DNA from 3 places in the Alteromonas sp. CH_MED4-4 genome. Region 1 is predicted to be linked to each of the others. Evidence: predicted binding sites of a transcription regulator. Region 1 holds the regulator's gene; each other region holds the start of a gene.
The links. Region 1 encodes FliA, which starts transcription of late flagellar genes. Its sites were predicted from a motif close to CTAAAGNTNNNNNNNNNNNNGCCGATA; they were not measured.
Positions count from the first base shown of each region.

Region 1 (7,202 bases):
AGACCCCGATGTTTTAGTGTCCGCAGTGCGTATTGCCCTTAAACGTTTAATCGTCCAAGAAATTACGCAAGGTGCAAAAGAGATACCTGTCATAACCTTGGCGCCAGAGTTGGAACAGATGTTGCACCAGTCACTTCAAGCAGGTGGCGAAGATGGCGCTGGCATAGAACCAGGTCTGGCAGACAAGCTGCAAAAATCATTGCAGCAAGCCAGTCAGCAGCAAGAGTTAGAAGGAGAGCCTGCAGTACTCCTTACCTCAGGCATGCTACGACCCGTTCTGTCTCGCTTCTTAAAATATTCGGTTGTTGGGCTTCATGTTCTGTCTTACCAAGAAGTGCCTGACGACAAACAAATAAAAATAGTCAGTTCGGTCGGTCAATAATCTGACACTGGGTGATTGGAGAGGTTGCAATGAAAATTAGACGTTTCTTCGGCAAAGATATGCGTGAGGCGTTAAGCCAAGTTAAAGCTGAATTGGGCAGTGACGCTGTGATCATGTCAAATCGCAAAGTCGCTGACGGTATTGAGCTTGTCGCAGCCTACGACAAAGAACCTGAAGCGAAGTTGTTTACGCCGAAAGCGTCTCCACAAGCCGCTGCAAAAACACCTGGCCAAAAGGCAGTGCCTAGCTTGAGCGAAATCATTGGTGACGACGGTCCTGATAGCCTTAAAGCACTGCTAGAAAAGCAGCACGGTGGAAATAATGGCGTAGCGAGTCCCGCGCAACCTAACCAACCAATGACAGCAAATGCTAAGCACGCCAATGAAATTGCTTCGCACTTAGACTTCTCAGAAGCCTTTATTGACGACGTAGAAGCCCAGCAGTCTTCTCATGAACCAGTTCGTCAGAACGCTTTCCCAGAGCATCAAGCGTCGAGTATGGATGATACCGCTGTGACGCAGTCAGCGGAGCTTGCGCAAATCAAGGAAGAGCTAGCGTCTCTTCGCGATGTATTGCAATATCAAGTGGCCGACTTGATGGAAGCTAAGAACAAACGTCAAAAACCTGTTCATCAATATCTAATCACCCGTTTAACCGATATGGGGTTAAGCAACGCGTTAGCGAAACAGCTTATTAGCTATACGCCGTCACATTACAACGAACGAGATGCATGGGTATATCTTCTTAACCTATTGGCTAATCGCATAAATGTGACAGGAAACGATATACTTAGCGCACAAGGTGCTGTTGCATTAGTAGGACCAACAGGTACTGGTAAAACAACTACCGTTGCGAAACTTGCTGCCCGCTATGCGCAGAAATACGGTTCAGAGTCGGTTGCGATGATTACCATCGATACGTATAGAATTGCCGCCTATGAGCAGCTAGCGACATACGGAAAGATTATTGGCTGCACGGTGAGAAAAGCGCAGACTAGTGAAGAACTTGCGGATTTATTATTCCAACTTCGTCATAAGCGACTAGTATTGATTGATACGGCTGGATTTAGTCAAAGAGACAGTCGATTAATTAAACAAATTAAGCAGTTTGATAACGGACAAATGCCAAATGTTAAAAAATATTTGGTAGCGCAAGCAAATACGCAATATCCTGCTTTGCAGAGAATCATTCAAGCGTATGATGATATTGAACTAAGTGGCTGTATTTTCACAAAGTTAGATGAGTGCTACTCTTTAGGAGAGGTGCTTAGTGCAGCGGTTGAATTCCAATTACCGGTTAGTTATGTCACCGATGGTCAAAAAGTACCTGAAGACATTAAGATTGCAGAAGCGAAATCTTTGGTTTCCGCTGCTGCAAAGCTTTATAAAAAGTACGGTTTGAATCATACTAGTGGTAACAACGCAATTAAAACAGCATAAGCAGTATGATTGACGACCAAGCGAGTAGCTTAAGAAAAATGAAGCAATCACGGTTAATCAAAGTAATCGCCGTCACCGGTGGCAAAGGTGGCGTAGGTAAAACAAACATTACATTGAACACCGCTATCGCCATGGCGAAGCAAGGTAAACGTGTAATGGTTCTCGATGCGGACCTCGGTCTTGCTAACGTAGACGTTATGTTAGGTTTGCGTGTTGAGAAAAACTTATCCCACGTGCTTTCCGGCGAATGTACACTTGATGAAGTATTAGTGACCGGTCCGCACGGAATAAAGATTGCCCCTGCCACATCAGGCACGCAGTCGATGGCAGAATTGTCGCCAACGCAACACGCTGGCCTAATTCGTGCCTTTAGTGAGCTTCGCTCGCAAATTGACGTGCTAATCGTTGATACAGCGGCAGGTATTTCAGACATGGTGTTGAGCTTTTCAAAAGCCTCACAAGACATCATGGTCGTTGTGTGTGACGAGCCTACTTCATTGACAGATGCGTATGCATTGATAAAAATTCTGAATAGAGAGCACGGTGTTTTCCGCTTCAAAGTTGTGGCTAATATGGTGCGCGACGTGCGAGAAGGCCAAGAGCTATTTAGTAAATTAAGCAAAGTGACAGGGCGTTTTTTAGATGTTGCACTAGAATTAGTGGCGACAGTACCGTTTGACGAGAACATTCGTAAAGCAGTGCGTAAACAAACAGCCATTGTCGATGCTTACCCAGGTTCACCGGCAGCCGTTGCAATAACACAGTTGGCGAGTAAAGCCTTAACATGGCCTATTCCAGCGCAGCCAGGTGGCCATTTAGAGTTCTTTATTGAACAGTTAGTTGCAGAAAAAGCCGTAGGAAGTCAGCGTTGAACAGCAAGGCAGCCGCTTATCAACAACAAACCGATAAAGCGCAGTTAGTCGAAAGACATGCGCCATTGGTTAAGCGTATAGCGCATCACTTGATAGCGCGATTGCCGGCTAGTGTTCTCGTAGACGATTTAATTCAATCAGGCATGATTGGATTATTAGAAGCCGCACGAAACTTTGATGGTTCAAAAGGAGCCAGCTTTGAAACGTTTGCCGGTATTCGCATTCGCGGTGCTATGCTAGATGAAATTCGCAAAGGGGATTGGACACCGCGTTCAGTCCACCGAAATGGCCGAGCGATCACTGAAGCAATTTCGCAAGTAGAAAGCGAAACAGGCCGCGATGCTAGAGATTCTGATATTGCTGATAAGCTTAATGTAAGCTTGCAGGACTATCACCAAATGCTTAATGAAGTAAATGCCGGAAAGCTGGTAGGTATTGAAGATTTAGGTGTGTCAGAAGATGTTATTTCGACAGAGCAAAATCGAGGTAGCGACGCACCACTGGAAGATTTGATGCAAGGCGCTTTCCAAAAAGCGCTTGCCCATGCAATTACGACATTACCTGAAAGAGAAGCGATTGTACTTTCGCTGTATTATGATGAAGAGCTGAACCTAAGAGAAATTGGTGAGGTTCTTGATGTAAGTGAATCGAGAGTCAGTCAAATTCACAGTCAGGCCATGTTAAAACTCAAATCACGAATGAAGTCGTGGCAAGCTGACGAAGAATAGAAATTAATAACAATTAACCCCTCACTGGAGGCTATTTTGGACAAAAGCATGAAAATTCTCGTGGTCGATGATTTTTCTACCATGAGACGTATCATCAAAAACCTACTTAAAGATTTGGGTTTTTCCAACATCCAGGAAGCGGATGACGGAAGTACTGCATTGCCTATGTTGCAGCAAGGTGATTTCGATTTCGTAGTTACCGATTGGAACATGCCTGGAATGCAGGGTATTGACTTGCTTCGCGCGATTAGAGCCGATGACAAGCTCAAGCACCTACCAGTACTTATGGTTACTGCTGAAGCGAAGAAAGAGCAAATTGTTGCCGCCGCGCAAGCAGGTGTTAATGGCTACGTTGTTAAGCCGTTCACTGCAGCAACACTTAAAGAAAAATTAGATAAAATATTCGAACGTTTAGGTTGATCCAGACGCTCACCAGAGAAATGAGGTTTACTGGATGTCAACGAATGTAAACGTTCCAATTTCGTTGGAAGAAGCAAAACAGCTTGTCACCTACCTTGAAGAGGGTGACAACGCTTCAGCCAATGCCCTATTAGAAGCGGCCTCAATGAAAGAAAACGTTGAGTTATTTGCCGAAGTAGGGAAACTGACGCGTCAGCTCCATGACGCGCTGAATAATTTCCAAATAGACGACCGCATTAAAAATCTCGCGACCGATGATATTCCCGATGCACAATCCCGCCTAACCTACGTAATTGAAGAAACTGAAAAAGCTGCTAATACTACAATGGATGCCGTTGAAGCGAGCATGCCTATAGCTGAAATGCTGTCGGCGCGCATCGAAAAGGTTATGCCTGAGTGGAAGAAGCTGATGAATCGCCAAATAGAGTTGGGTGAATTCAAGGCTTTATGCGCAGACTTAGACGAATTGTTGGAAGAAGGTTCGGCACAGTCAGCTAAACTTACACAGTTACTTACAGAAGTATTGATGGCTCAAGGTTATCAAGACTTAACTGGTCAGGTTATTCGCCGCGTTATCGACTTGGTTAAAGAAGTGGAAGACAGCTTAGTTAACATGCTTACCATGTTTGGTGAACGCGACGGTGCAGAACAAACTAAACCATCTAGCGTTAAGGCCGATAAGGTTGATGGTGTAGAGGCAGAAGGCCCTATCATTGATGCCGATAAGCGCGACGACGTCGTGTCAGGCCAAGATGATGTAGATGATCTTCTGTCTAGCTTAGGTTTTTAGGGGAGCGGGCGCATGTCGTTTGATGTTGACGAGGATATATTACAGGACTTTCTAGTTGAGGCTGGAGAGATACTTGAACAATTACAAGAACAGCTCGTTGATCTTGAGAACAATCCTGAAGATGCGGATTTGCTGAATGCAATTTTCCGTGGTTATCACACAGTTAAAGGGGGAGCAGGGTTCCTGTCTCTTACCGAGTTAGTAGAAATTTGTCACGGTGCGGAAAACGTCTTTGACGTAATGCGTAACGGTCAACGAACACTAACCCCTGAACTGATGGATATTATTCTGCAAGCCACAGATGTGGTGGTTGAAATGTTTGAACGAGTGAAAGCTCGGGATCCATTAGAGCCAGCAGATGCACACCTAGTAGACTTGTTACACAAACTAAGTCGCCCGGAATCTCCAGATGAGAATATTTTTGGTGAACAAAGCGCGCCGGCGTCAGAACCTGAACCCGCGATTGAAGAGCCAGAATTAGTTGTTGAAGAGCCTACTGCACAGGCCCCAAGTTCTGGTGATAGCGGCGGTATTGACGAAATCACTGAAGATGAGTTTGAAGCGCTGCTTGATGAGCTTCATGGCTCTGGGGCACCAGGACAGTCCTCAGCGGCTAAAAGCGAACCTGCAAAGGCTGCTGCACCTGCTGCCGCTAGTGATAACGACGATATCACCGACGAAGAATTTGAAGCGCTGCTCGATGATTTACATGGCAAAGGCAAGTTTGGTGGTGAAGAAGCTGCGCCAAAGGCAAATACACCAGCTCCAGCACCAGTTACGCCGAGTGCAGCTGGTGATGAAGAAATCACCGATGACGAATTTGAAGCACTGCTTGACCAACTACATGGCTCAGGGCAAGGGCCTACCAAGCAGGGAGCCGTTTCAAAGGCGCCAGAGCCTCCTGTAGATAAGGCAGCAACAGAAGCGGTTCAAAAAGCGAAACAAGCAGCGCCAGCTGCGCCAAAAGCGACGCCTGCTCCTAGCGCCGCAGCGCCAGCTAAAGCAAGCGCGCCTGCTGCACCAAAAGCAGCGCCTAAAAAAGATGAGAAGAAGGCGGCACCAGCTGCGCCCCCTGCTGAGACTACAGTACGTGTAGATACCAAGCGCCTTGACCAAATTATGAACATGGTGGGTGAACTCGTACTAGTGAGAAACAGGCTAATAAGCTTGGGTATCAACAGTAACGACGAAAGCATGTCCAAAGCCATTGCCAACTTAGATGTGGTAACGGGCGACTTGCAAGGTGCGGTAATGAAAACCCGCATGCAACCTATCAAGAAGGTGTTTGGTCGTTTCCCTCGCGTTGTTCGAGACCTCGCTAGAAGCTTGAAAAAAGAAATAACCCTTGAGCTTGTGGGTGAGGAAACTGATTTAGACAAAAACCTGGTTGAAGCACTGGCCGATCCACTTGTGCATTTGGTGAGAAACTCCGTCGACCATGGTATTGAAATGCCTGATGACCGTGCTGCAGCGGGTAAGCCGCGCATGGGTACGGTTCAGCTATCGGCATCTCAAGAAGGCGATCATATTCTTCTAACCATCGAAGATGATGGTAAAGGAATGGATCCTGAAAAGCTTAAAGAAATTGCTATTAGTCGCGGTGTACTAGACGCAGACGCAGCTGCACGTATGTCGGATGTTGAAGCGTTTAACTTGATATTCGCGCCAGGGTTCTCAACCAAAACAGAAATTAGTGATATTTCTGGTCGCGGTGTGGGCATGGACGTGGTTAAGACCAAAATTAACCAACTTAACGGCACCGTGAACATTGATTCACAGCTAGGAAAAGGCACGCGACTGGATATCAAAGTTCCGCTAACGCTAGCCATTCTTCCGACGCTAATGATTGTTGTAGGAAAACAAACCTTTGCGTTACCATTAGGTGCGGTGAACGAAATAATAAATATGGACATCAAAAAGACCAACACGGTCGATGGCCAGCTAACAATGATAGTTCGTTCAAAAGCAATTCCGTTGTTCTTCCTTGGTGAATGGTTGATTCGAGGTCCCAAAAACATCGATAGAGAAAAGGGACACGTTGTTGTAGTGCAAATTGGTACACAACAAGTAGGATTCGTAGTAGACGCGCTAATAGGCCAAGAAGAAGTGGTTATTAAACCTCTTGATGCATTATTGCAAGGCACGCCTGGTATGGCGGGAGCCACGATTACATCAGACGGTGGAATTGCACTAATTTTAGATATTCCGAGCCTGCTAAAACGGTATGCGCGTAAACCCATCAAGTAAGGCGATGAATTAACAGGAATAATAATCCATGGTCTTTAAAGTCCTTGTCGTGGACGACTCGACTTTTTATCGTCGTCGAGTAAAAGAAATACTCGATGGCGATAGGGAACTTGAAGTTGTTGGGGAAGCGAGAAATGGGCGCGATGCACTTGAAAAAGCAGAAGCGCTTAAGCCGGATGTGATAACGATGGATGTTGAAATGCCTGTCATGGACGGCATTTCAGCTGTAAAGGCCATAATGGACAAACGGCCTACACCTATTCTTATGTTTTCTTCGCTTACGCATCATGGTGCGCAAGCGACATTAGATGCGTTAGAAGCGGG
Region 1 is NZ_JAYMEU010000002.1:205,205-212,406, forward strand. Features, by position in the region: gene flhA (flagellar biosynthesis protein FlhA) at 1-382, shown strand, start outside; gene flhF (flagellar biosynthesis protein FlhF) at 412-1,821, shown strand; gene WA381_RS02435 (MinD/ParA family protein) at 1,827-2,693, shown strand; gene WA381_RS02440 (RNA polymerase sigma factor FliA) at 2,690-3,421, shown strand; gene cheY (chemotaxis response regulator CheY) at 3,458-3,841, shown strand; gene WA381_RS02450 (protein phosphatase CheZ) at 3,876-4,631, shown strand; gene WA381_RS02455 (chemotaxis protein CheA) at 4,644-6,878, shown strand; gene WA381_RS02460 (protein-glutamate methylesterase/protein-glutamine glutaminase) at 6,907-7,202, shown strand, end outside.

Region 2 (7,202 bases), on a different contig from region 1:
TGCTGAAGCGCTTGATGCCGAATCGTGTGAGATTTGGACTGATGTAACAGGGGTGTACACAACTGACCCGCGCATCACGCCAGCTGCTCATCCGTTACCTGAACTCAGCTTTGAAGAAGCGGCGGAAATGGCCACCTTTGGTGCCAAGGTACTTCACCCTGCCACTATGGAGCCTGCACTTCGCAAAGACATTAAGGTGTTTGTAGGCTCTAGTAAGGAGCCAGAAAAGGGCGGTACATGGATTGTGCGTGATTGTGAGCACGAACCACCGTATCGTGCTATTACTCGCCGTAAAGAGCAGGTAATGGTGACAGTGAAAACACCGAAGATGATGTATGCGCAAGGCTTCCTACAGCAGGTATTTGCCATCATCGCTAAGCACAAGCTAAGTGTTGATTTGGTTACCACGTCAGAAATCTCGGTATCTTTTACCCTTGATAACCCTGCAAACTCTGTGGCTCAGCGACTAAACAAAGAGACCATTGCTGAACTTGAAACTATCTGTGATGTGAAAGTAGAAAAAGGTTACGACCTTGTCACGGTTGTAGGTAACAACATGCAAACCGCTGTTGGAGTTTCTAGCAAGATTTTAGCTGCGGTTTCAGATTTCAACCTGCGTATGATTTGCTTTGGCGCTAACCCGCACAACCTATCGTTTTTGGTTAACGAGACCGACAGTGACGACGTGGTTCGCAAGCTTCACACGGCGTTATTTGAATAAGCACCTAATGTGCTGAACGACCCCAAAAAACGGTCGCCTTAAAGGCGGCTGTTTTTATTTCACATCAGTTTGCAGATGCTTTCAAAATGTCGACCTGTACAATGATTTCGTGACGTTTATTCCACGGTAGGGTAAAAGGCGAGTCGTAGCCCATATAGCTAGGTTCACCATCAAGCTCAATATTATTGTCTCTAAGGGCTTTAAGCAGTTTATTCGTATACTGCTTCTTATCGCTGTCCTTGTTGAAACCTGAATAACGAATAGCGGCTACCGTTCTCGCTGGTACAGTAACCAGCGATACATCTTTGTGCGTGGGCACAGGAGCGCTTTTAATGTCATATTTGCTGGGCAAGAAAAACATCATTGTTTCTGAAGATGAGACTTCGACAGGAGAGGTCATTGCAATTTCTTGAGAGCGCTTTCCAACTTCTACGGGGGACGTCATTGATACATTGCTACTGGATGTATTCTCACCAGAGATATAATTAAAGAGTAGCTGAAATGCTCCGTTATCTTCATTCCCACTAGACATTACGCCCAACGCTTCATTGTAATGCCTCACTTCAATATCTTCATCAAGGGTCTCGATAATGGAATAAGGAAGGGTTTCTGTATCTTTGTAATATGATGGCTCAGCCTGGATCATTGTTGACACCAATAAAGTAGTAATGAGAAGAGGCAAGCGAAAACGGGAAAATATCATTCTTTTTTAGTGGTTTGTTACGAATAGTCCTTATACGAATTAAAGCCGATTAATGCTCAGTTAAATTGTTCTTAAGTAACTATCTATGCATCCCTAAAGTGTGCCAGATTAATTGTCGGACACAAAAAAGGGGCTAAAAGCCCCTTCTTAAAACAGGTTCGTAAAAAGCGTTACACTTTAAACTGTCTGATAGACTGTTGTAACTCTTCAGCAAGTCGAGCCACTTCATGGCTAGACTCAGACGTTTGCTGTGCACCAGCTGTCGTCTCTTCAGCGATACCCACAATAGTTTCAAGCTTTTCGCTGATCTCTTGTGATACCGTATTCTGTTCACGGGCAGACTGCTCAATTTGAGAGCTCACGTCATGGGCTTTGTGAACGGCGTCAGAGATGATATCCAATGCCTGTGTAGCCTTTTCAGTTTGTGCCACACACGCCGCAGTTTGCTCTTTACCTTGATTCATCACCGATACCGCTTTTTCAGCACCCGCTTGAAGCACTTCAATCATAGCGTTGATTTCTTGTGTCGATTCTTGAGTTCGGCTGGCGAGGGTTCTTACTTCATCAGCAACAACCGCAAAGCCTCGACCTTGTTCACCAGCACGCGCTGCCTCAATAGCAGCATTCAAGGCGAGCAGGTTGGTTTGATCTGCAACACCACGGATAACGTCTAAGATGCCACCAATGCTTGCGCTGTCTTGATGAAGCTTATTGATAACGTCTGCCGCTTCTTGAACGTCACGAGATAAGATCTCAATGGTGTTCTTATTCTCTAGTGAGATTTGGCGCACGTTCTCAGCCTCAGCATCCGCATGGCGAATTTGACTTAGTGTATCTTCAGCGTTTTGCACAACCAGCTGCGATGTAGAGTGCATTTCTGTGGTTGCTGTTGCTACTTGGCCAATTTGTGATTTCTGATCCTGAATTGAATGCGTCGTTTGCGCCGTCACTGCAGACGTTTGTTCCGATGCGGCTGCCAGCTGTTCAGCACGAACGTTAATGGCTGTAATGAGCTCCTTAAGGTTTCCAATAAGCGTATTACAGTTTCGAGCTAAAAGACCAAATTCGTCTTGCGCCGAATCGTCTAGGCGGTGAGTAAGGTCACCCGATGAAGCCACCGTCAGAAGTTCATTTACACGATAAAGCGGACGTGTGATTGCGCGAACGGTCACGTAGCCAATAAATGCTGCTACTGCAATCGAGATAATAACAACCACAATAACGAACGTGTTGCCCGTCGCAATGGCACCATTAACCTGACTTTCTACATGTGACGCTTTCTTGTCTGCAAGATTGAGCAGGTTTTCTAGAGCGACAACCGCTTGCGCGATATTTGAGTCTGAAGCGTTAAGCGCTTTTTCAGCATCATTTCTGCGCTCTAGACGATCAACATGAAGCTGAACCACGCCATCGTTAGCTTTAATCGCATTGATTGCGTTGTTAACCAAGTCGTTAATATCATCAAGAGTACCAGAATCATCGCGGCCGCCCGCAGTTTGCATCATGTCGCTTAATTGCGTGACCACTTTCTCGACAACCAAATCAACTTCGTTGCCTAGCGTTTGTGAACGAACCAGTGTCTCTGTTTTAATGTACTCGTATGAAACCGTTAGCAAAGAAAGCAGCGACGTCTCAAGTTGACTGCCGATTTCTGCCGCACGTCGTAGGTTAGGGTCGCGCTGAACAGCATCTAAGTCTGAGAAGTCTAGAAGGTAGGTAGATGCATCGTCTGCGTTGTCTTCAGCGTCACCCAGTCTGTCTTGAATTGTGTTGCGTATATCAAGATACATTTGGTGATTTTTGTACATCGCTTCAACATTGGTGATATATGCTTCATATGACTCACGTACAGTATTCAGCGTGCTCTTTAGTTCAGGCTCGTTATTAACGGCCTGCGCCAGTTTCTTATATTCACTCTCAAAGGTGTCTTTGGCAGAGTTAAAAGACGCTCGTTTGTCTTTTAAGCCATTTAGATCTTCTTCGATGTAGCTCTCGAAGGTAAGTCGGCCCATATTGAGAAAGCTGGCTTTAAGTGCATTGCTGCCTGCTACTGTGGGTAATGCAACGTCATTTACTTCTTCCGTTGCTGAGCCTATTGAGTTGAGGTTATAAAGTGAAACAACACTAATGACGATCAGAAGTGCGCTAATCGCTACAAATCCCCCGATTACGCGTGTGGCTACCGTTATTTTCATCGGAACTCCTGGATGAGTGTTTTTTATTTTTATCCCTAACGATATTACCCGTCTCAGCAAACAAAATATAGCGATTAAAGAAGCTAGTTTGCTTAATTACTGAGTAGATAATGAGACATTATCGTTACTATCGTAAGTAAGTGTATCGGCTACAATAACTTAATGTTTATTTTATTTAGCACTTAAGTGTAGAAAGTTTAACTGGTAATACCAGTTGGTGCTTAAAATTATACACGTAAATATGTGAGAATTGGATAATTGCGGAGCCAGTAAACTCTGGTTTTAGGCAGAAACACTCACAAGCGAAGCGGAGTTCAGGTTTAGCAAAGTCATGCTTTGCCCCCAAACATAGCCTGTATCTAAGCCGATAAATTGATGACTGTTCGTTTGGCCCGACAGAGCTGCCCAATGCCCAAATACCACTCGTTGATCGTCACCGAGCTTTTTATTCTCTACTTCAAACCATGGTTTTAACGTGCTACTAGTGCTGTGGGATACTGCGCTGGGATGAGATTTGTTATCAAAATCGAGTGTGCCATCGGTATGAACAAAACGCATGCGCGTACACGCATTCACAATAAAACGCAGTCGCTCATCACCCTTAAGTTTATCTGACCAGTTGTTGGGTTTATTACCATACATTTCTGAAAGAAAAGCAGCGTAATTGTCGGATTTTAGGATGTTGCTAACTTCGTCACTAAGTGAAACGCACTCATCGATAGACCATTTAGGATAGAGTCCAGCATGCACCATTACTGATTGCTCATCTAACTTCATTGCCAACGGGAACTGACGCAACCAGTCAATAAGTTCGGCCAAGTCTGAAGCATTAAGTAGAGGCTCTAATTTGTCGGATTTTTTTGCTTTGCGGATGCCGTTTACAACGGCAAGTAAGTGAAGGTCGTGGTTTCCTAAAACACTGCTAAACTGGCTGCCGAGAGACTTTAAAAAGCGCAATGTGCTCAAAGAATCTTCTCCTCGAGCAACTAAATCACCTACTGCGAGTAGCGTATCGTTTTCTTCGTCGAATTTTACTTTATCTAACGCGCGACGAAGACCATCGTAACAGCCTTGTATATCACCAATGACGTACGTGTTACCTTGCGACATAGAAACCTTAATGAAGAATACTTGGAATGGCTAATCGGAAAACGTCGATAGGAACGCGAAAACGCTCGCCGCTCTCTAATTCCATTACATAGTAGCCTTCCATATTCCCAACCGGTGTGTCAATGACAGCGCCACTGGTATAGTCAAAATGCTCGCCCGCTTTCATGATAGGTTGCTTGCCTACAACCCCATCACCTTCAACTTCTGATGTCTTGCCATTTGCATCGGTAATTTTCCAGTAGCGACTGAGTAATTGCACCGTATGGTCGCTATTGTTCTCAATCGTAATGTGGTACGCGAAGGCAAATTGCTTTGAATCTGACGGAAGGTGGTCGGGAAGGTGACGGGTTTTCACCCGCACCTTAATATCAAGTACATCCATAGAGAACTTACTGCTCTTGTTGGTGCTCTTTTGCCGACACAGCGTTTGCTATTGTGGCAAAATCGTTAAGTGATAATACTTCTGCGCGAGAGGTAGGATCGATACCTAGCTCACGGATCTCCTCTTCACTTAAACTGTCTTTCAGCGAGTTGCGAATGGTTTTTCGGCGCTGGTTGAACGCTTGTGCACAGACGCGCTCAAGCGTATTTACAGACTCAACGTCTACTGGCGGAGCCTGATGCGGCACTAGCTTCACTACTGCAGAATCAACCTTCGGGGGTGGCTTAAAGGCACCCGGCGGAACATTGAGTACCGGAATGACGTGGCAGTAATACTGCGCCATAACGGAAAGCCTGCCGTAATTCTTAGAACCTGGTCCTGCTGCCAAGCGGTTTACCACTTCTTTTTGAAGCATAAAATGCATATCTTCTATGCAGTGAGCATGATCAAAAAGGTGAAACATTAGTGGTGTCGAAATGTTGTAGGGCAAGTTACCAAATACGCGAAGCTTTTTGTCTTTGACTGGCATTTCTTTGCACAAAGCACCGAAATCCATTGTCATCGCATCTTGTTCAATAACCGTTAGCTTATTGCCGTTAAATGGATGGTGTCTCAATCGCTTAGCAAGATCTCTGTCTAGCTCAATGACTGTGAGTGCATCTACTTCTTCACAAACAGGATCTGTTAATGCGCCTAAACCGGGTCCAATTTCTACCAGGTTTTGTTCATTTTTTGGCGCGATGGCCGCAACAATCTTGCCTATCACGTAATCATCGTGAAGGAAGTTTTGTCCGAATCGCTTTCTGGCCGTATGGCCTAAGTGTGTTTTACTCATTGTTGATGATGTGCAAGCTCGATGGCTTTTTCCAATGCTTTTCTGAAACTACCGGCGTCGGCTTCACCTGTTCCTGCTAAGTCTAATGCAGTACCGTGATCTACCGATGTACGAACGAAAGGTAACCCTAGCGTGATATTCACTGAAGCCCCAAAACCCTTATATTTTAGCACGGGTAAGCCTTGGTCGTGATACATAGCCAGCACTACGTCAGCATTTTCCAGATATTTGGGTTGAAATATGGTGTCTGCAGGTAGAGGGCCTGTGATCTTTAAGCCTTCTTCTCTTAGTTCGTTAAGCGCCGGAATGATGGTATGAATTTCTTCAGTGCCAATGTGACCATCTTCACCCGCGTGAGGGTTCAAGCCACACACATAAATGTGAGGTTCTTTAACGCCAAACTTCAATTTAAGGTCGGTGTTGATGATATGAATGACCTTATGAAGACGCTCTCGGGTGATAGCTTTCGCTACATACTCAAGGGGAATATGCGTGGTGGCAAGCGCTACATTAAGACCTTCAGTTGCCAGAAGCATAACCACATCAATGGTATTGGACTGATACGCAAAAAACTCAGTATGACCGCTGAATGATACCCCTGCTTTGTTGATAATGCCTTTGTGTACGGGGCCGGTAACGACGGCGTCGAAGTCGCCATCCATATTTGCCTGACACGCCTGGCGCAGAGTTTCTACTACGTATAACCCGTTTTCGCTATCAAGTTCGCCTGGCGTAACGTCAACGGATTTATCTATTTGCTTTATAAACAACGAACCCGCATCTTGAATTTGCGGGTTAGTGGCATCGTAATCGATTAGCGTTAATGGCAGCCCCAAGGCGCTTGCTCGTGCTTTGAGCATTTCGCCATCGGCAAACACGACAAGCTGCGCTTGCCATGCTTCCTGGGCCAGTTTTATGATCAAATCTGGCCCGATACCTGCCGGTTCTCCCGGCGTTATTGCTATTTTAATTGGTGTACTCATGAATAACTTATTGTTACGAGTCGACAACTTCTACGTAAGCGGCATCACGCATCTCACGTAACCAGTTCTCGGTTTCCTCTGAAAATTTACGGTTGAAGATAAGCTGGTAAGCTTTATCTTCTTTGCGCTTATCGGTAGCGTCATCAATACGACGTTCAATAAGCTGAATTAAATGCCAGCCGTGCACGGTACGAACAGGTTCACTAAATTCTCCAGGCTCAAGCTGTGCAAGTGCGTCTTTAAACTCAGGCACGTAATTATTTGGATCCGACC
Region 2 is NZ_JAYMEU010000013.1:4,207-11,408, forward strand. Features, by position in the region: gene lysC (lysine-sensitive aspartokinase 3) at 1-721, shown strand, start outside; gene WA381_RS10590 (SOUL family heme-binding protein) at 786-1,367, opposite strand; gene WA381_RS10595 (HAMP domain-containing methyl-accepting chemotaxis protein) at 1,595-3,619, opposite strand; gene WA381_RS10600 (symmetrical bis(5'-nucleosyl)-tetraphosphatase) at 3,902-4,729, opposite strand; gene apaG (Co2+/Mg2+ efflux protein ApaG) at 4,737-5,111, opposite strand; gene rsmA (16S rRNA (adenine(1518)-N(6)/adenine(1519)-N(6))-dimethyltransferase RsmA) at 5,119-5,946, opposite strand; gene pdxA (4-hydroxythreonine-4-phosphate dehydrogenase PdxA) at 5,943-6,929, opposite strand; gene surA (peptidylprolyl isomerase SurA) at 6,943-7,202, opposite strand, start outside.
Region 2: a site for FliA is predicted at 3,763-3,789, ahead of WA381_RS10595 (HAMP domain-containing methyl-accepting chemotaxis protein). Genes of this name have one in related genera too.

Region 3 (7,202 bases), on a different contig from region 1:
CAACGAGTGGTTCCCTGGCGGTTTCACACCAAAATTTGGGGGTACGATAACGGATGCTTCTGTTGCGATGGGCGTTAAACATGAGTTACCTAATGGCTGGGCGATGGATGCCAGTGCGACATTGGGCTACAGTGACATTGAGTACACCATCTCAAATACAGTTAATCCATCGTTAGGGCCACAAACGCCAACGTCGTTTTCGCCCGGTGGTGTGTCGCAAGTAGAGCGAACGCTTAACTTAGATTTTAACAAACTCATTCAAACTATTTTCGACGATCCTGTTAGCATTGCCGTGGGCTTAGAATGGCGCAAAGAAACCTATTTTCAAAAGTCCGGCGATGAAGCGTCATATATTGCAGGCCCTTTCGCCCTAGAGCCGCCACTTGGGTTGAACCAAGGCTTTTCCATCGGTTCCAACGGTTTTCCGGGGTATCAGCCTCAAAGTGCTGGGCACTGGAGCAGAAGCAATTGGGCCGTGTACGCTGATTTGGAATTTTATGTTACCGAAGCATGGCAGTTTGGCGTGGCCACACGTGTAGAGCATTTCAGTGATTTCGGCTCGACATTCGATGGGAAATTGAGTACTCGCTATAAATTAAATGATACTTTTGCATTACGCGGATCTGTAAACACCGGTTTTAAGGCGCCAACAGTAGGGCAGAGTAATGTTATCAACGTAACTACCGCCTACGGTGTTAACGGTTTGGAAGACCAAGCAACGCTGCCTCCAACTGATCTTATCTCACTGCAACTAGGCGCAACACCACTTACGCCTGAAGAGTCGGTGAACTTTAGCCTTGGGCTTGTTATGCAGGCAAGCGAGAACTTTTTTGCGACGCTCGACTATTTCAATATTCGACTTTCTGATCGCATTAGTACGACATCTGCAATCCCGTTAACCGACGACGACATTAGTGCGCTTATTGCCCAAGGGCGTCCAGATGCGGCGAAATATAATGCTGCAAAGTATTTTACAAATGACTTTGACACAAAAACTCAGGGTGTTGATTTAGTTGTTAACTACAATTTTGCGCTAGCTGATTGGTCAAATTCTTTACTTCTTGCCTTCAACTGGACAGACACACAAGTAGAGCGGGTTACGCTTTATCCTGCGCAAGTGGGGGACGAAATACGGCTTCTACCTAATCTAACACAGGCAAGAATTCGTATGCTGGAAGATAACTTGCCTGCTCATCGAGGCAGTATCACGCTCGAGCAATCGAAAGGAAATTGGGCATTTACTTGGCGACTTAACTATTACGGTGAGTTTTATGAAGACCATCTTGATGCGTCCGCAGGCATGGACATATACGGCAATGCGTTAACCACATTCGATGCCCAAGTTGCATGGAAAGTACTGCCTCAAACACAAGTTACCCTCGGCGCCCAAAATCTGTTTGATTCGCTGCCTAATGAAAATCCTTTTCAAGGTGAAGTTGGCGCACTCTACCCACCTACATCGCCTAGCGGTATCAATGGAGCTTTCTATTATGCAGGCATTGAGTACACCTTTAACTAGGGCATGCTTCAGCAAAGCTACGTAGTTAAATGGCGCGCTGCACTCATTGAAAGTAAGGAAATGAGCCTAGCTCTGAGTTTGAAAGGACAACAACCTATCGTTTTAGGTGACGATGTGAATGTTACTTAGGTAATTAAACTAGAATATGACTTAGGTCACTTAAAGGAATAATCGTGATAATAAATATGGTGTTTTAAGTCTAGCCAAGGATGCTAAGAGCGATGACGTTGCGTGTTAAGAATACGCGGGTTGGCTAATTGCCTAGCCAACGTCTTTGAATAGGGACTCATCGACGATAGTTTGGTCAATGATCTGTTGAGCCATGTTGATGCACTTACCGCATTGTGAGCCAAGCTCTAAATGTTGACGTAACTCTCGCATATTTCCCACACCGTTTTCTTCAACCGCTGCGCGAATGCTTTTATCAGTTACCCCATAGCACATGCAAACAAACATTAAACGTACTCCAAATGAATCTGTAAATGATAATAATTGTTATTCTTTGCTTTAGCAAGTGGATAATGACAAATTTAATACAAGGTAATTGAAGAAAGACTGAACAGTGTGGGGGGATGTTAAGCGGTTATTGGTATGATCAGTAAAAAAACTCGTTGTTTAATATTGTTATTTCCATATTCGTACCTATTTTCTTTGAAAGAAATTTCTTATCAAAGTGGTTACGCAACGTAATCACTTCTATTATTACAATCCAAATATAAATGGAGAGACTCATGAGTGTATTAGTTGGCCGTCCAGCACCTGACTTTACTGCAGCAGCGGTACTTGGTAGTGGTGAAATTGTTGACACTTTCACACTAAGTGAAGCAATCAAGGGCAAGAAAGCTGTTGTATTCTTCTACCCACTAGATTTTACGTTTGTTTGCCCGTCAGAGCTTATCGCCTTTGACAAGCGTTTCGACGAGTTCAAAAAGCGTGGTGTTGAAGTGATCGGTGTTTCAATCGACTCTCAGTTCTCACACAATGCGTGGAGAAACACTCCGGTAAATCAAGGTGGTATTGGTCCGGTTAAGTACACCCTTGTTGCTGACGTTAAGCACGACATCTGCCAGGCATACGATGTTGAGCACCCAGAAGATGGCGTTGCGTTCCGTGGTTCATTCCTAATCGACGAAGAAGGTATGGTACGTCATCAGGTAATCAATGACCTTCCACTTGGCCGTAACGTTGATGAAATGCTACGCATGGTTGATGCACTAGCATTCCACCAAGAGCATGGTGAAGTTTGCCCAGCGGGTTGGACTGAAGGTAAAGCTGGTATGGATGCGTCGCCTGAAGGTGTTGCTAAGTACCTATCTGAAGAAGCAGACAAGCTATAAGCTAAACTGTTTAAAGATTATAAAAAAACAGCGCCTTTTGGCGCTGTTTTTGTTTATATCAGTTTGAATAAAACTACTCTTTATTTTCTACAGGCCATCCGCCTAGCGCTTTATAGCGATTTACCATATAGCAAAATAGCTCGGTGGTCTTTTGGGCGTCATACAGCGCACTGTGCGCTTCACTTTGGTCAAATGCGATCCCCGCTGCACGGCATGCTTTTACCAAAACCGTTTGGCCTAAGGCCAATCCAGCAAGGCTGGTGGTGTCAAATGAAACAAACGGATGGAACGGCGTGCGTTTTATATTGCAGCGTTCTATCGCGGCATTGACGAAACTCTGATCGAACGTTGCATTGTGAGCAACAATAACTGAACGTTGGCAGTCTGCATTTTTTTGCGCCTTGCGGATGCCTTTACATAAGTCCTTCATGGCTTCGCTTTCTTCAATAGCCCCTCGCAATGCACAACTAGGATCGATGCCATTAAATTCTAAGGCTGCTGGCTCTAGGTTAGCGCCCTCAAAGGGGTCAATGTGATAATGAAAAGTTTGATCAGGATGAAGTATACCGTTTTCATCCATTTTCACCGTTACCGCGGCTAATTCTAACAGGGCGTCAGTGCCTGCATTAAATCCGGCTGTTTCAACGTCGATAACAACGGGAAAGTAACCTCGAAAGCGCTGGGAGAGAAGGGGCGGGTTGGCAGACATAAACACTCTTGTAAGACTCGATTGCGTTAATTGGTTGGTGACTAAAATGCGTACCAACCTGCGAAGCATATTGCGTAAAAGAATTATCGCAAGGATACTCTCGAGTTGCCAGTTGCAATTTATAAACTGTTAAATCAGGGGGCTAGCAAAAGTACAAAACGCGAATGGTATTAAACGCTAAACTTTTCTACAATTTGGACGATAATCAAATTAAGCGTGAAAAAATCATTAGGCACATTTCTTCTTTTTGTGTGAGCTAATTTGATTCATTATGTTCGGTAATTTGTGCACGAAGTGTTGTCTTTTACCTGTGTTAGTCTGATTTTCGTTATGGTGTCGAAATGGTGTCGAAATTAAAATACATCGCTTTATTGGGGATGCTGGGGTCATTGTCTTCCCACGCTGCCATGCGGCAATATTCTGCAACCATAGAAAGCTCCAACTGGCGAATAGACAAAGACACGCGACTTCAGTGTACCTTGAACCACGAGCTACCCGGTTATGGCGAAGCCATGTTCACGAGCTCAGCGTCGAAGCAGCTTAATATGGAATTCGAACTGGACATGTATTTGCTGCCAAGCAAATTTGATATGGCCGCTGTTTATTCTGTACCACCTAAATGGATGCCAGGCGTTGCGCCTAAAACCATTGCCGACATGTCTATTCGTAAACAGTACAATGGCGACCTTCCGCAGGATGCGGCTTGGACTATGTTGTCTGAATTAGAAAAAGGCTTTTGGCCCACAATCTATTACCAAGACTGGTATAACAAATACGACCAAGTGAGTGTGGCATTAAACGCTAGCAACTTCTCTGGTGTGTATCGTGAATTTGTGAAGTGTGTATCGAACTTATTGCCCTTCGGTTTTGATGACATTGCCTACACGGTATTGTCGTATCAAAACAACAGTACAGAGCTAACCAAATATTCGCAGAAGCGCTTAACCATGATAGGTGAATACTTAAAAGAAGACAGCGAGCTTGAGCTTGTGCTTCTTGATGGTTACACCGATAGCTACGGCGGTCGCTATAATAATGAACAGTTGTCTATTCGACGTGCTAACGAAGTAAAAAGCTATTTGACTACGCTAGGTGTACCTGAAGATCGAATTCAGTTGACAGGCCACGGTGAGAAACGCCATATTGCGCCAAACGATACGCGAGAAAGCCGCGCCCAAAACAGACGCGTGGTGGTGCGACTTTCAAAATCCTAGGCGCTAATTATCGCGCCTACACTCGCTTTAAAATGCGTTAGTTTAATTTTTCTCGCCACCTTAATACCGGTACTAAATGATCGGTGAAAACACCGTCAGCACCTACCACCTTGTCTAAAACTTCCAAGACTTGCTCTGAACTCATACCTGCTGGTAGTGCATCATGTCGGTAGGTGTAGGGGTGGATTGTCAGGTTATTTTCGTGGGCGTAGGCAATCCATGTCGCGGCTTCTACTTTTCCTTGAGTCATCGCTTCATTATCGAGTAAATGGCCTAACCAAGGGCCTATGCCATCGGCATACAACGCAACCTGCTGCATGCCTTCCTGAGTGCGCAGCCAGTTATAATCTGTGTCGCTTTCGCCCCAGTCGTTTTCGCCAATCAGCATCACAACTTTGCCTTTATAGCCCAGGGTTTCACGAACGCGCTTAACTTCGTTAAAATCGAAGCATTGCAGGTAGCTATTACCGCTCTCTCCACCAAACCCGTAAGCATTCAAAGCATCTACAACGATTTTACTGGCATCAACGCCTTCTTTAATGTGAAAGGCTGGGGACTTTACTTCAGGATAAACCCCGACAGACGTTCCAAATTGGCGATTTAGCTCGCTGATTAGCTCAAAGTGTTCATTTAACGTGGCAACCTTAAAATTAGCATGTGTGCCGCGGTACCTATTTGTAAAAACTTGCTTCCCGTCACTGTTAGCGCGCTCGTGTACCCGCAGTTGTCGCAGTTCTTCAAGAGTAAAATCACGCGCGTAATAGCGTCCGTCATCGCGGTGGCGTGCAGGAAACACATCTTCTACATTGGTGACCGTTTCTAAGTGGATGTCGTGTAGCACAACGGGTATGTCGTCTTTGGTGATAACAACATCTTGCTCAATAAAATCGGGGCCCAGAGAAAAGGCGAGGGTAGCTGCTTCAAGGGTATGCTCAGGTAAATAGCCCGACGCGCCGCGATGGGCTATCACGGTAAAGTGCGTTTCAACATTTTCTTTTGTGTCAGCGTGTATTTGTGCATTCTCGTTATTTGCAGCCATGGCCGAAAACGTACTGCCAGCAGCAACTGTACCGGTAAAAGCGACAACCAACGCTGGCAGAATAGCGGCCAGTTTTGCTTTTGGCTGACTGCGCAAGCCTATATTGTGCGCTGCTCGAGATTTCCGACATATCGCTGTTCTAGCTTGGCTTTTGTTTTTATCATTTTGCGAAAATAATAAGCGGTTACGTAGCATGTCGTGTCACTCCATGTGGTTTTTCATCGGTTTTTTCCAGTGCCGCACGTTTTCAAGTTGATAGTTTGGCGACTTAAGCGTTCAAATCGCTTTGACTACGCTGGCTGTATCTTCAGTTCTTGTTTTTGAACCATTTCATAGCGAAATGGATTTATTTTGTATGAGTTCTATTGCATACCCATCGGGGTCGCGAACAAAAGCAATAACTGTGGAGCCGCCTTTTACTGGCCCCGGTTTACGATATACATCAGCGCCGTTTGTTTCTAAGTTTTCACAAAACTGATAGATATCATCTACCTCAATCGCAATATGACCATATGCGTTACCCTTATCGTAGGTGTTGTCGCCCCAGTTGTAGGTAAGTTCTAAGACGGTACTCTCGGTTTCATCGCCATATCCCACGAAAGCTAGCGTGTATTCATACTCTTTGTTTTCAGACTGGCGAAGAAGGCGCATGCCCATGAGTGAGGTATAAAAGTGAAGAGAGGCCTCTAAGTTTTCAACTCGAAGCATGGTGTGAAGCATTCGCATAAGAGATTCCTATTTTGAGCCATCGGAATTACTCGATGGCACACTGCACTGTGATTGCGTGTTGGCCGTTACTTTTTGTACACATAAATACGATGAGTACTTTATTTGAGTAAACGCAAACGACACGCTTTTATGTTAATTAGGAAATGTTAACGCTTTAAGACAATATTACAATTCTAGTTAAACGTACTATACCTGCGGTAACACGCCGCGATTACGAACATTTTAAGTCTCGCTGAGTGGGTAATTATCTATGCGGACTGCTATTAATAGCCCCATAGGCCGATATTATCAATTTTAAGACGGCGAGGTTGGCTCAATAGGTAAACCACCATGTTGCCTAAGTCTTCATTTTGAATCAGGCCATCGTCCACTTTCTCTGTTTCTGCTTTCTGCGACTGTATCAGTGCAGGGTTTAGTGAATGGACGTGAATACCGTAGGGGCGAACCTCTTCTTGCAACGCTTTTCCAAGCCCCACCATCGCAAATTTTGATGCACAGTAAACGCCTGCATTGGCATAGCCGTTCAATGCCGCCTGAGAAGCAATGTTGATAATGTAGCCTTCCTTGTTGTTAATCATGTGAGGCACGACCTCTTTGCACATGAGAAAAGTCCCTTTTACGTTAGTATCCATTACTTCGTCCCACGCTTTCTCTG
Region 3 is NZ_JAYMEU010000039.1:19,079-26,280, reverse strand. Features, by position in the region: gene WA381_RS19295 (TonB-dependent receptor) at 1-1,519, shown strand, start outside; gene WA381_RS19290 (bacterioferritin-associated ferredoxin) at 1,781-1,975, opposite strand; gene WA381_RS19285 (peroxiredoxin) at 2,251-2,856, shown strand; gene rnt (ribonuclease T) at 2,930-3,565, opposite strand; gene WA381_RS19275 (flagellar protein MotY) at 3,907-4,779, shown strand; gene glpQ (glycerophosphodiester phosphodiesterase) at 4,817-6,013, opposite strand; gene gloA (lactoylglutathione lyase) at 6,149-6,544, opposite strand; gene WA381_RS19260 (SDR family oxidoreductase) at 6,811-7,202, opposite strand, start outside.
Region 3: a site for FliA is predicted at 3,743-3,769, ahead of WA381_RS19275 (flagellar protein MotY). Genes of this name have one in related genera too.